DNA from 3 places in the Streptomyces griseoaurantiacus genome. Region 1 is predicted to be linked to each of the others. Evidence: predicted binding sites of a transcription regulator. Region 1 holds the regulator's gene; each other region holds the start of a gene.
The links. The regulator HrcA, encoded in region 1, represses chaperone genes, less so after heat shock. The targets are predictions, from matches to a motif close to TTNGCACTCNGNNNNNCNGAGTGCNAA.

Region 1 (4,430 bases):
CGAGAGGGGAACCGGCCGGCTCAGCGGCCGTTGAACGCGTCCTTGAGCCGGGAGAACAGGCCCTGCTGGCCCGGCTGGAACTGCCCCGTGGGCCGCTCCTCGCCGCGCAGCTTCGCCAGCTCCCGCACCAGCCGCTCCTGCTCGGGGTCGAGCTTGACGGGGGTCTGCACCTCGACGTGCACCACGAGGTCGCCGCGGCCGCCGCCCCGCAGGTGCGTGACACCGCGCCCGTGCAGCGGGATCGACTGCCCGGACTGGGTGCCGGGCCGGATGTCGACCTCCTCCAGGCCGTCCAGCGTCTCCAGTGGCACCTTGGTGCCCAGCGTCGCCGCCGTCATCGGGATGGTGACCGTGCAGTGCAGGTCGTCGCCGCGCCGCTGGAACATCGAGTGCGCGGTCTCGTGGATCTCCACGTAGAGGTCGCCTGCGGGGCCGCCGCCGGGGCCGACCTCGCCCTCCCCGGCGAGCTGGATGCGCGTGCCGTTGTCGACACCGGCGGGGATCTTCACCGTCAGCGTCCGGCGGGAGCGGATCCGGCCGTCGCCCGCGCACTCGGGGCACGGGGTGGGCACGACCGTGCCGAAGCCCTGGCACTGGGGGCAGGGCCGGGAGGTCATGACCTGGCCCAGGAAGGACCGGGTGACCTGCGAGACCTCGCCGCGGCCGCGGCACATGTCGCAGGTCTGCGCGGTGGTGCCGGGCGCGGCGCCCTCGCCGCTGCAGGTCGTGCAGACGATCGCCGTGTCGACCTGGATGTCCTTCGTGGTGCCGAAGGCCGCCTCGTCGAGCTCGACGTCGATCCGGATCATGGCGTCCTGGCCGCGGCGGGTCCGCGAGCGCGGTCCGCGCTGCGAGGCCGTGCCGAAGAACGCGTCCATGATGTCGGAGAAGTTGCCGAAGCCACCGGCTCCGAAGCCGCCCGCACCGCCTCCGCCGCTCTGCGACAGGGGGTCGCCGCCGAGGTCGTAGACCTGCTTCTTCTGCGGGTCCGACAACACCTCGTAGGCGGCGTTGATCTCCTTGAAGCGCTCCTGCGTCTTCGGATCGGGGTTGACGTCCGGATGCAGCTCGCGGGCGAGCCGCCGGAAGGCCTTCTTGATCTCATCCTGCGACGCGTCGCGGCGCACGCCGAGCACGGCGTAGTAGTCCGTGGCCACCTCAGGACTCCGCCAGGATCTGTCCGACGTACCGTGCCACCGCTCGTACCGCTCCCATCGTTCCCGGGTAATCCATGCGGGTCGGTCCGACCACGCCGAGTTTGGCTACTGCCTCGCCGCCCGAACCGTAGCCGACGGAGACGACGGACGTGGAGTTGAGTCCCTCGTGGGCGATCTCGTGACCGATACGCACGGTCATGGCCGAATCCTTCGCCTCGCCCAGCAACTTGAGGAGCACGACCTGCTCCTCCAGCGCCTCCAGGACGGGCCGGATGGTGAGAGGGAAGTCATGTCCGAAGCGGGTCAGATTGGCGGTGCCGCCGATCATCAGCCGCTCCTCGGTCTCCTCGACCAGGGTCTCCAGCAGCGTCGAGAGCACCGTGGCGACCGTCGCGCGGTCCTCCGGTTCCTCGAACGCCTCCGGAAGGTCCTGCACGAGCTGGGGCACGTCCGCGAAGCGGCGTCCCGCGACCCGGCTGTTCAGCCGCGCCCGCAGGTCCGCGAGGGACGCCTCGCCGAACGGCACCGGGCAGTCGATCACCCGCTGCTCCACCCGTCCGGTGTCCGTGATCAGCACCAGCATCACCCGCGCGGGGGCGAGCGCGAGCAGTTCCACGTGCCGCACGGTCGAACGGGTCAGCGAGGGGTACTGCACGACCGCGACCTGCCGGGTGAGCTGCGCGAGCAGCCGCACCGTGCGGGCGACGACGTCGTCGAGGTCGACGGCGCCGTCGAGGAAGTTCTGGATCGCCCGCCGCTCGGGGGCCGTCATCGGCTTGACGCCGGCCAGCTTGTCGACGAAGAGGCGGTAGCCCTTGTCCGTGGGGATGCGCCCGGCGCTGGTGTGCGGCTGCGCGATGAAGCCCTCGTCCTCGAGGGCCGCCATGTCGTTGCGCACGGTGGCCGGGGAGACGCCGAGGTTGTGCCGCTCGGTGAGCGCCTTGGAACCCACCGGCTCCTCGGTGCCCACGTAGTCCTGGACGATGGCGCGCAGCACCTCGAGCCTGCGTTCACTGAGCACCGCGCACCTCCAGAAGGCCGTCCCCTTGGCGACTTCGTCTGGCACTCCAGGTGTGCGAGTGCCAGCATCCCCGGTCCAGTGTACGGCCGGGGGGTACGGCGCGGGCAAGGGCGGGGCCTGCGAGGCCGTGCCCGGGGACCGTCCTGAGGACTAGCGTCCCGGTATGAGCGTGCGGTGGCGGGACGGTGACGGGGGCGACGGGGGCGGAGTGGCCTGGGAGGGGGTGACGGCCCGGGTCGGGCGGTGCCGGCTGCCCCGCTGGGACTGCACGGCCGGGCTCGTCGTGGGCGGGGAGGCGGCACTGCTGGTGGATGCCGGGGCGAGCCTCGCCGAGGGCGCCCGGCTGCGCGCGGACGTGGCACGGCTGCTGGGCGGGCACGCCGGCCCCGCCGGCGAGGCCGCGCACGCCGGAGCAGGTACCGGTGCCGGCGCCTCGGGGCCGGGGGGTGTGACACATCTCGCGCTGACCCACCCCCACTTCGACCACGTCTTCGGTGCCCCGGCGTTCCCGGAGGCGGAGGTGTTCGGCGCGGTCGGCGTCGACGCGGCGTACACGCCGCGCGGACGCGGGGAACTGCGCGCGGACGCCGTGCGCAACGGCCTCGCCCCCCAGGCGGCGGCCGGGGCGGCGGGCTGCCTGGTCCCGCCCCGGCACCACGTCACCGGCGAGTGGACCCTCGACCTGGGCGGGGGGACGACGGTGCTGCTGGCCGACGTGGGCCCCGGCCACACCGCGCACGACCTCGCGGTGCTCGTCCCCGCCACGCCCTCCTCCCCCGGGGTCGTCTTCTGCGGCGACCTCGTCGAGGAGTCCGGCGAGCCCCAGGCGGGACCCGACGCGGTGCCCGCACGCTGGCCGGCCGCGCTGGACCGGCTGCTCGGCCTCGGCGGGGAGGACGCGGTGTACGTGCCCGGCCACGGAGCGCTCGTCGACGCGCGGTTCGTCCGTGCCCAACGGGACGCGCTGGCACGCCGCTTCGGCGTGTCGCCGTGACGGGCGGGGAGCTTTCCCTATCGTCGGTCGAATGCGCCAGTACTCTCCGGACCTCACCCCGCCGTGGAAGAAGCCCGCGCCCGTGCCGGAGGTTCCGGCGGACCCGGGACTGGTGGTGGAGGAGCCGGCCACCGGCTTCTGCGGGGCGGTGATCCGCTGCGAGGCCGGCACGGTGACCCTGGAGGACCGCTTCGGCAAGCACCGCGTGTTCCCGCTGGAGCCGCGCGGGTTCCTGCTGGAGGGGCGCCCGGTGACGCTGGTGCGGCCGGCCGCCGGACGGGCGCCGGCCCGCCCCGCGCGGACGGCCTCGGGTTCCCTCGCGGTGCCGGAGGCGCGGGCGCGGGTGGCCCGGGCGGGCCGGATCTACGTCGAGGGACGGCACGACGCGGAACTCGTCGAGAAGGTGTGGGGCGACGACCTCCGGGTGGAGGGCGTCGTCGTCGAGTACCTCTCGGGGATCGACGATCTGCCCGCCGTGGTCGAGGAGTTCGCGCCGGGCCCGGACGCCCGGCTCGGCGTCCTGGTCGACCACCTGGTCCCCGGCTCCAAGGAGTCCCGGATCGCGGAGTCCGTCACCAGCGCGCACGCGCTCGTGGTCGGGCACCCGTTCATCGACGTGTGGGAGGCCGTGAAGCCGGCCGCGCTGGGGATCGGCGGGTGGCCGCGGGTCCCGCGGGGCGAGGACTGGAAGACCGGGGTGTGCCGGCGGCTCGGCTGGGAGGAGAACACCGGCGCGGCCTGGCAGCGGATCCTGTCCGCGGTCCACTCGTACAAGGACCTGGAACCGGCGCTGCTGGGGTGCGTCGAACGCCTCATCGACCACGTGACCGTGCCCTGACTCCCGTCGAGTCGTTGACACACCGGGCCTGGCGGGCTGCTCTCCGCCGATGCGGAGGTGGTCCGTCGATCAGCTCGTCCACACGGCCGAGCAGCACCTGCTCCCCGCCGCTGCGGGGGTCCTGTCAGTCCACCAGGTCCCGCACCACCGCGTCCGCCAGCAGCCGCCCCCGCAGGGTCAGCGCCGCCCGCCCCGCCTCGTACGGCCCGGGGTCGAGCAGACCGTCCGCCAGCGCGCGCCGGGACGCCGCGAGCCCCTCCGTCCGCAGCAGGTCCAGGGGCACGCCCTCCCGCAGCCGCAGCTCCAGCAGGATCCGCTCGACCCGCCGGTCCTCCTCCGTCAGGATCTCCCGTCCCGCCCCCGGCGAGCGCCCCTCCGCCAGTGCTCCCGCGTACGCGCCCGGGTGCTTGACGTTCCACC
Region 2 (4,430 bases), 2.1 Mb from region 1:
GCCCCACTGCCACGCCTCCCGGTGCAACCGCCGCTCCTCGGCCGCCCGTTCCTCCGCCTCGCGGGCCAGGCGTTCGGCCTCGGCGCGTTCCTCGGGGGTGGGGGGCGGGGGGAGCCGACGCGCGTACTCGTGGTCGCGCGCGGCACTGCGGGAGGTTTGACGGATCACGCGGTCCGGAGCGGGCGGGGCCGGCCAGAACTGCAGGAGGTAGCTGTCCACCTGCGGGTCCTCGTCAGACCTGGTGTCCAGGTCGCGTCCGGCGTCCATCCCCCGGGCGCAGTAACGCACCCGGTGGTCCGTCATGGCCAGGTCCAGTGGCCATGAAGCCGTGCCCGCCCACTGCTCGAGATGGGTGCGACCGGAGACCGGGCGGAACGAGACCTCCACGACGTCTTCCCAGACCGGGTCCAGGGCGGGAGGCTCGTCGTGGATTTCGACGGTGAAGCCGACACGGCCCGAGTGCAAACCTGTGGTCAGGTGGAGGGCACCGGGCACGGCCGCCCCGCAGAGGCCCACCGTCTGGCCCGCGAACGCGTCGGCGACGCCCGGGACGGCGCCTCCCGGACCGCTCTCGACGTAGAGCTGCCAGTAGGTGACGTGAACCTCACCGCTCACCGGTGTGCGCATGATGCCCCTCCCGCTTGGCGTCGTCTGCCCCGCAGCATGGCGTACGGCACTGACAGCGGGCCTTGTCGCGCCCCGGGCACGACAAGGCCCCGCGCCCCCTTTCCGGGGCGCGGGGCCTGTGCGTCGTTCAGCGGGCCGTGCTCAGTGGGAGTGGCCGTGGCTGTGGCCCGCGGCGGCCGGCTCTTCCTCTTCCTTCTTCTCGACGACGAGGGTCTCGGTCGTCAGGAGGAGGGAGGCGATGGAGGCGGCGTTCTCCAGGGCGGAGCGGGTGACCTTGACCGGGTCGATGACGCCGGCCTTGACCAGGTCGCCGTACTCGCCGGTCGCGGCGTTGAAGCCCTGACCCTTGTCGAGCTCGGCCACCTTGGCGGTGATGACGTAGCCCTCGAGGCCGGCGTTCTCGGCGATCCAGCGCAGCGGCTCGACGGCGGCGCGGCGGACGACGGCGACACCGGTGGCCTCGTCGCCCTCCTTGCCGAGGTTGCCCTCGAGGACCTTGACCGCGTGGACGAGCGCGGAGCCACCACCGGAGACGATGCCCTCCTCGACCGCGGCGCGGGTCGCGGAGATGGCGTCCTCCAGACGGTGCTTCTTCTCCTTGAGCTCCACCTCGGTGGCGGCGCCGACCTTGATCACGCACACGCCGCCGGCCAGCTTCGCGAGGCGCTCCTGGAGCTTCTCGCGGTCCCAGTCGGAGTCCGTGGTCTCGATCTCGGCCTTGATCTGGGCGACGCGGCCCTGGACGTCGGCGCTGTTGCCGCCGCCGTCGACGAGGGTGGTGTCGTCCTTGGTGACCGTGACGCGCCGGGCGGTGCCCAGTACCTCCAGGCCGACCTGGTCGAGCTTGAGGCCGACCTCCTCGGCGATGACGGTGGCACCGGTGAGGGTGGCCATGTCGCCGAGCATCGCCTTGCGGCGGTCGCCGAAGCCGGGGGCCTTCACCGCGACGGCGTTGAAGGTGCCGCGGATCTTGTTGACGACCAGCGTCGACAGGGCCTCGCCCTCGACGTCCTCGGCGATGATCAGCAGCGGCTTCGAGGAGTTGGTCTGGATGATCTTCTCGAGCAGCGGCAGCATGTCCGCGATGGAGGAGATCTTGCCCTGGTGGATGAGGATGTACGGGTCCTCGAGGACGGCCTCCATGCGCTCCTGGTCCGTCACGAAGTACGGCGACAGGTAGCCCTTGTCGAAGGCCATGCCCTCGGTGAAGTCCAGCTCCAGACCGAAGGTGTTGGACTCCTCGACGGTGATGACACCGTCCTTGCCGACCTTGTCCATCGCCTCGGCGATGAGCTCGCCGACCTGGCTGTCCTGGGCGGACAGTCCGGCGACCGCGGCGATGTCGGACTTCTCGTCGATCGGCCGCGCGGTGGCGAGCAGCTCCTCGGAGACGGCCTTGACGGCGGCGTCGATGCCCTTCTTGAGGGCGGCCGGGGAGGCACCGGCGGCGACGTTGCGCAGGCCCTCGCGGACCAGCGCCTGGGCCAGCACGGTGGCGGTGGTCGTACCGTCACCCGCGATGTCGTTGGTCTTGGTCGCCACCTCCTTCACGAGCTGGGCACCGAGGTTCTCGTACGGGTCCTCGACCTCGACCTCGCGGGCGATGGTGACACCGTCGTTGGTGATGGTGGGAGCGCCGAACTTCTTGTCGATGACGACGTTGCGGCCCTTGGGGCCGATCGTCACCTTCACCGTGTCGGCAAGCTTGTTGACGCCGCGCTCGAGGGCGCGACGGGCGTCCTCGTCGAACTTCAGGATCTTCGCCATGGGAGCGTGAGCCCTCTTTCGAAATCTGGGTGAAAAAGGCACTGCGCCCCGGACGCCCGGCTACTGGTAGGTCGCGGGGGGCCAGGGGCGCAGCTCACAGCACGAGTGCTGAGGTGAATTACTTCTCGATGATCGCGAGCACGTCGCGGGCCGAGAGGACGAGGTACTCCTCGTTGTTGTACTTCACCTCGGTGCCGCCGTACTTGCTGTAGAGCACGACGTCGCCGACCTTGACGTCGAGCGGAAGGCGGTTGCCGTCCTCGAAGCGGCCCGGGCCCACGGCCAGGACGACGCCCTCCTGGGGCTTCTCCTTGGCGGTGTCCGGGATGACCAGGCCAGAGGCCGTGGTCTGCTCGGCGTCCAGCGGCTGGACCACAATGCGGTCCTCGAGCGGCTTGATGGCAACCTTGGAGCTGGCGGTCGTCACGATCCGACCTCCCCCTTCGGAGATCTCACGGGGTTAACTGTCTGAGGTGGCGACCAGGTCGATCCGTCGTCGCGGGTGCCGGACCTGCCCGTCGCGTTGTTGGCACTCTCCTGTGGGGAGTGCCAGAGCCGAGACTATGACTGCGATTAGCACTCGGTCAAGCGGAGTGCCAGTTCGCTGTGCCGCTGTGTCGGAATCGGGGCGCCGCCGGCCGGGCGCGCGGCGACCTGGAAAGGTCCTTCGGCCGGGCGCCCGGCGCTCTCACAGGTAGTCCTCCAGGCGGGCCACCGCGTAGCCCTCGGCCGTGACCTTGTTCAGGAAGCGGCGCATGTCGTCGACCATCGTGCCGTCCCACTCGTCCTTGCCGCGGAAGTGGGTGAGGACGATGTCCCCGGGGTGCAGGCTGCGGTCGTCCTCGCGGTACTCCCAGTGGTCGACGTAGACCTCCTCGTTCCAGATCGGCGCGTACTTGACGCCGCAGGACTTCGCCGCGACCAGGGTGTCCCGGTTGTAGTTGCCGTAGGGCGGGCGCAGCATCCGGGGGCGCTTGCCGAACTGCTCGCGCATGATGTCCTGCATGGCGCAGATCTCGTGCCGCTGCTCCTCGTACGACAGCCCCGGCAGGTAGGGGTGGTGGAGGGTGTGGTTGTCCACGCCCGCGCCCAGGTCCCGCATCCGGCGGAAGTAGCCGTAGTCGTCCTTGACCAGGTAGTTGCTGAGGAACGCCGTGTAGGGGACCTTCAGTTCGCTCATCATCCTGAGGAAGTCGGGGTCCTTCTCGGCGCCGTCGTCGATGGTGAGGAAGACGACCCGGTCCTCGGTGGGGACGGTGGTGAAAACCGGCGGCAGGTCCTCGCCGTCCTCGACCTCGAAGCCCTCGCGGGTGGTGATGACCGGTTTCCTCGCCGGGGGCGGAGGGGCCGTGAGGGGTACGCCCTTCAGGCCCCAGCGCTTCGCCGCGGCGACTCGCGCGTGGTGCGCGGCGCGCAGCCTGGAGGCGTAGGAGTCCAGAGCGCGCGCCGGGGGCGCCTCGAGTTCCCGGGTGCCGCCCTGTGCGTCCTGTGCGCCGGGTGTGCCGGAGGACGGGGGTGCGGCGGAGCATCCGGAGGCCAGTGCGGCCGCCGCGAGCAGCGCGAGAGCTCCACGCACCGCCGCCGGCGCGGCCCCGCACGCCCCTCGCGCGGCTTTCACACCCCTTGCGCGATATTCATCGTTTTGTCGTACGAGTCGCATGGCGCCGGATCCTCGCAGTCACCCGCCCCCGCTCCCGCCCGACACCGCGACCCGCCGGTCACCGTCCACCGACCGGCCGGTCATCGTCCACCGACTGGCCGACACTGGACCACAATGGCCAGGTGAACGACGCCTCCTTCGCCGCCCTGCTCACCACGGAGGGCCGCGCCCTCCTCGACGAGGTGCGCGGCACCGACCCGGCGCGGGAGCTGGCCGTCGCCACCCGGCTGCGCCGCACGCACCCCGCCGAGCTGGTGTCCGCGGCCCTCGCCCAGGCCCGGCTGCGGCAGCGGGCGGCGGCGAAGTTCCCGGCCGCCGACGCCGAGCGGATGTTCTTCACCCCGAACGGCGTCGAGCAGTCGACCCGCGCCACGGT
Region 3 (4,430 bases), 990 kb from region 1:
AGGCGTCGGTGCGGCGGTTGGTGCCCGCCCACAGGAACTGGTCGATGAGGTAGCCGTGCGCGCCGTGCAGCTCGACACCGTCGAAGCCGATGCGCTCCGCGGCGGCGGCCGCCTCGGCGAAGGCGCCGATGACGTCGTCCAGGTCCTGCCGGGTCATCGCCCGGCCGGTGGCCTCCTCCTCGCCGACGCGCAGACCGGAGGGGCCGACGGCGGGGGCCTCGGGGAAGGGCGGCCGGCCCTGCTCGCGGACCATGCCGACGTGCCAGAGCTGCGGCACGATCGTGCCGCCCGCCGCGTGCACCGCCTCGGCGACCTTCGCCCAGCCCGCGAGCTGCTCCTCGCCGTGGAACCGGGGGACGCGGTCGCTGAGTCCGGCCGAGGCGTGGCCGACGTAGGTGCCCTCGGTCACGATCAGCCCGACGCCCGCGGCGGCCCGGCGCGCGTAGTACGAGAGCACGTCCTCGCCGGGGACGCCGCCCGGGGAGAACATGCGGGTCATCGGCGCCATCGCGATGCGGTTGGGGACGGTCAGGCCGTTCAGCGCGACGGGCCGGGAGAGGATGCTCGCGGCACGGGAGGCGGGGGCGTCCGCACCGGTGGGGAGGTCGGCGGGGGCGGTCATACGGGCTCCAGGGGGGCGTGGGAACAACCGGTCAGTATGTGCACGCGCATGCAACGCGTCCCCCAGATCAATGCCCTGTACAGCGATCGCATTCCCGTCCGCCCCGGGAATGTGACCCCCGCCTCCCGAAGGCTGTGAGCGGTGACTCCCCGCGTGCCGGGCACGCCGAAGGGCGGCACCCCCCGTACGGGGAGTGCCGCCCTCTGTCGCACTCGTGCGTCGGCGTGCGCCGGCGCGTCACGGACTCGCGTCCGATCCTCGGTGGGCCCGGCGGGAGGCCGGGCCCGGGGAGGATCAGAAGTCCATGTCACCGCCCGGCATGCCGCCCGGAGCGCCCGCCGGGGCGGCCTTCTCCGGCTTGTCGGCGATGACGGCCTCGGTGGTCAGGAACAGCGCGGCGATGGAGGCGGCGTTCTGCAGCGCGGAACGGGTCACCTTCGCCGGGTCGATGATGCCTTCCTTGACCAGGTCGACGTACTCGCCGGTCGCGGCGTTCAGGCCGTGGCCCGGGGTCAGGTTGCGCACCTTCTCCACCACGACGCCGCCCTCGAGGCCGGCGTTGACGGCGATCTGCTTCAGCGGGGCCTCGAGCGCCAGCTTGACGGCGGCGGCACCGGTGGCCTCGTCGCCCTCGAGCTCCAGCTTCTCGAACACCTGGGAGGCCTGGAGCAGGGCCACGCCACCACCGGCGACGATGCCCTCCTCGACGGCCGCCTTCGCGTTGCGAACGGCGTCCTCGATGCGGTGCTTGCGCTCCTTGAGCTCCACCTCGGTGGCGGCACCGGCCTTGATGACCGCGACACCGCCGGCGAGCTTCGCCAGGCGCTCCTGCAGCTTCTCGCGGTCGTAGTCGGAGTCGCTGTTCTCGATCTCGGCACGGATCTGGTTGACCCGGCCGGCGACCTGGTCGGCGGAGCCGGCGCCGTCGACGATGGTGGTCTCGTCCTTGGTGATGACGACCTTGCGGGCGCGGCCCAGGAGCTCCAGACCGGCGTTCTCCAGCTTGAGGCCGACCTCCTCGGAGATGACCTCGCCGCCCGTGAGGATGGCGATGTCGCCGAGCATGGCCTTGCGGCGGTCACCGAAGCCCGGGGCCTTGACGGCGACGGACTTGAAGGTGCCGCGGATCTTGTTGACGACCAGGGTCGACAGGGCCTCGCCCTCGACGTCCTCGGCGATGATCAGCAGCGGCTTGCCCGACTGCATGACCTTCTCCAGGAGCGGGAGCAGGTCCTTGACCGCGGAGATCTTGGAGTTGGCGATGAGGATGTAGGGGTCCTCGAGCGAGGCCTCCATACGCTCCATGTCGGTCGCGAAGTACGCCGAGATGTAGCCCTTGTCGAAGCGCATGCCCTCGGTGAGCTCGAGCTCGAGCCCGAAGGTCTGCGACTCCTCGACGGTGATGACGCCTTCCTTGCCGACCTTGTCCATCGCCTCGGCGATGAGCTCGCCGATCTGGGTGTCGGCGGCGGAGATGGAGGCCGTGGAGGCGATCTGCTCCTTGGTCTCGACCTCCTTGGCCTGGTCGAGCAGGGCGGCGGAGACGGCCTCGACGGCCTTCTCGATACCGCGCTTCAGCGCCATCGGGTTCGCGCCGGCCGCCACGTTGCGCAGGCCCTCGCGGACCAGCGCCTGGGCGAGGACGGTCGCGGTGGTCGTACCGTCACCGGCGACGTCGTCCGTCTTCTTGGCGACTTCCTTGACCAGCTCGGCGCCGATCTTCTCGTACGGGTCCTCGAGCTCGATCTCCTTGGCGATGGAGACACCGTCGTTGGTGATCGTGGGGGCGCCCCACTTCTTCTCGAGGACGACGTTGCGGCCCTTGGGGCCGAGCGTCACCTTCACGGCGTCCGCGAGCTGGTTCATGCCGCGCTCGAGGCCGCGCCGCGCCTCCTCGTCGAACGCGATGATCTTGGCCATGTGAAGTGGTCCTCCCGGACTGGGGTGGATTGCTCCGGACCGCGCCCGCGCCCGCGACGGACGGCACCGGCTGGTGGTTCCTTGCCCCACCTCGCCAGGGCCTCACCGACCCGGTCCTTCGTTGTCACTCTCACCTTGTGAGTGCTAACGCCAATGATTAGCACTCACCCCCCGAGAGTGCAAGCGCCATCCCGCCGAACCCGGACAGACCGAAGGGCCCGCGGGCACCCGACGGTGCCCACGAGCCCTTCGTTCACGTCGAACTTTCAGTCGGCGCGCGCGTCAGCCGGCAACGCGGACCATGTCCGCCTGCGGCCCCTTCTGACCCTGCGAGATCTCGAACTCGACCCGCTGGCCCTCTTCCAGAGTGCGGTAACCGTCCATCTGGATCGCGCTGTAGTGGACGAACACATCCGCACCACCGTCGACCGCGATGAAGCCGTACCCCTTCTCCGCGTTGAACCACTTGACGGTGCCCTGAGCCATGCCTAACTCCCCTATTACTGGCCCTTGCACGGATCCGCACTTCGCGAATCCGGGTCAGACCTCACCCCCCAACGGTTGGGGGCGTGCGCCGGAACGCGTCGACCGCGGCTGAATGTATCTGTCCAACTGCCGTCTGCAACAGGTCAATCGGACGAGAAATCTGGGCACGACCGGTCGGGAATGTACGGAGAATTCGCTCGAATTCAGGGCAAGTCGGGCCGCACAAAAGGCGCATTAGTCACAAAAGCCCTGCGCACTTTGGCTACTTCTTGTCGGAAGCGCGGCATGATCGCCTTCGCCCGGTCTCAGAAATCCGGGGCGCGTTCCCCAACTGTACCGCGTTCAACCCTGCAGAATTGCCCCCTCCGCTTCTCTCACGGAGGGGGCAATTCGATATACGCGCGGTGATCGGCATTACCGAAGGTAAGCGGAAGCCGTCCGGTGCCGGACTCAGCCGCCGGCGACCGCGGGAATGATCGAGACGCCGGCACCCTCGGGCGTCGCCGTGTCGAGCCCCTGCTCGAAGCGGACGTCGTCGTCGTTGACGTACACGTTGACGAAGCGGCGCAGCTTGCCCTGGTCGTCCAGGACCCGGGCGGCGATCCCGGTGTGGTTCTTCTCCAGGTCCGCGATGACCTCGCCGAGGGTCGTGCCCTCGGCGCTGACCTCGGCCTTGCCGCCGGTGTAGGTGCGCAGGATGGTGGGGATGCGAACGGTGACGCTCATGGGGGTGATGACCTCCGGTCGGGTGCGAGGTGCTCAGGTGCTCGGTAGGGGCGCGTGCGCGGGAGAAGCGGGGGCGGGAGGTGCCGGGGCCGGGCGGGGCCGCCCGGGACCGGCTGCCCGAGCCGCCTCCCGGAAGGAGGCCGGGCTACGCGAGCCCCGCCTCCCGGAAGGAGTCCAGGGACGGCCGGATCGTCGCGGTCAGCCCGGTGCCCGCCACCGCGTCCAGCGTCTTGAGGCCGTCACCGGTGTTCAGGACGACGGTCGTCAGCGAGGGGTCGAGCACCCCGGCCTCGATGAGCTTGCGGGTGACGCCCACCGTCACCCCGCCCGCGGTCTCCGCGAAGATGCCCTCGGTCCGGGCGAGCAGCTTGATCGCGTCGACGATCTGCTCGTCGTTCACGTCCTCCACGACGCCGCCCGTGCGGCGCGCGATGTCCAGGACGTAGGGGCCGTCGGCCGGGTTGCCGATCGCGAGGGACTTGGCGATCGTGTCCGGCTTCTGCGGCCGCACGACGTCGTGGCCCGCCTTGAACGCGGTCGACACCGGCGAGCAGCCCTCGGCCTGGGCACCGAAGATCTTGTACGGCTTGTCCTCCACCAGACCCAGTTCGATCAGCTCCCGCAGCCCCTTGTCGATCTTCGTGAGCTGGGAGCCGGAGGCGATCGGCACCACGAG

Region 2: groES (co-chaperone GroES) is a predicted target of HrcA. The motif match lies at 2,968-2,994, and genes of this name have one in related genera.
Region 3: groL (chaperonin GroEL) is a predicted target of HrcA. The motif match lies at 2,700-2,726, and genes of this name have one in related genera.

The regions. Positions count from the first base shown of each region.
Region 1 covers NZ_CP108326.1:2,305,771-2,310,200, forward strand. Annotated here, with positions in the region: gene dnaJ (molecular chaperone DnaJ) at 21-1,157, opposite strand; gene hrcA (heat-inducible transcriptional repressor HrcA) at 1,159-2,178, opposite strand; gene OHB09_RS10355 (MBL fold metallo-hydrolase) at 2,342-3,172, shown strand; gene OHB09_RS10360 (DUF3097 domain-containing protein) at 3,204-4,010, shown strand; gene hemW (radical SAM family heme chaperone HemW) at 4,135-4,430, opposite strand, start outside.
Region 2 covers NZ_CP108326.1:4,419,425-4,423,854, reverse strand. Annotated here, with positions in the region: gene OHB09_RS19805 (hypothetical protein) at 1-627, opposite strand, end outside; gene groL (chaperonin GroEL) at 769-2,394, opposite strand; gene groES (co-chaperone GroES) at 2,513-2,821, opposite strand; gene OHB09_RS19790 (polysaccharide deacetylase family protein) at 3,083-4,054, opposite strand; gene OHB09_RS19785 (class I SAM-dependent methyltransferase) at 4,177-4,430, shown strand, end outside.
Region 3 covers NZ_CP108326.1:3,291,643-3,296,072, forward strand. Annotated here, with positions in the region: gene OHB09_RS14565 (NADH:flavin oxidoreductase) at 1-622, opposite strand, end outside; gene groL (chaperonin GroEL) at 917-2,542, opposite strand; gene OHB09_RS14575 (cold-shock protein) at 2,825-3,028, opposite strand; gene OHB09_RS14580 (MoaD/ThiS family protein) at 3,479-3,754, opposite strand; gene thrC (threonine synthase) at 3,900-4,430, opposite strand, start outside.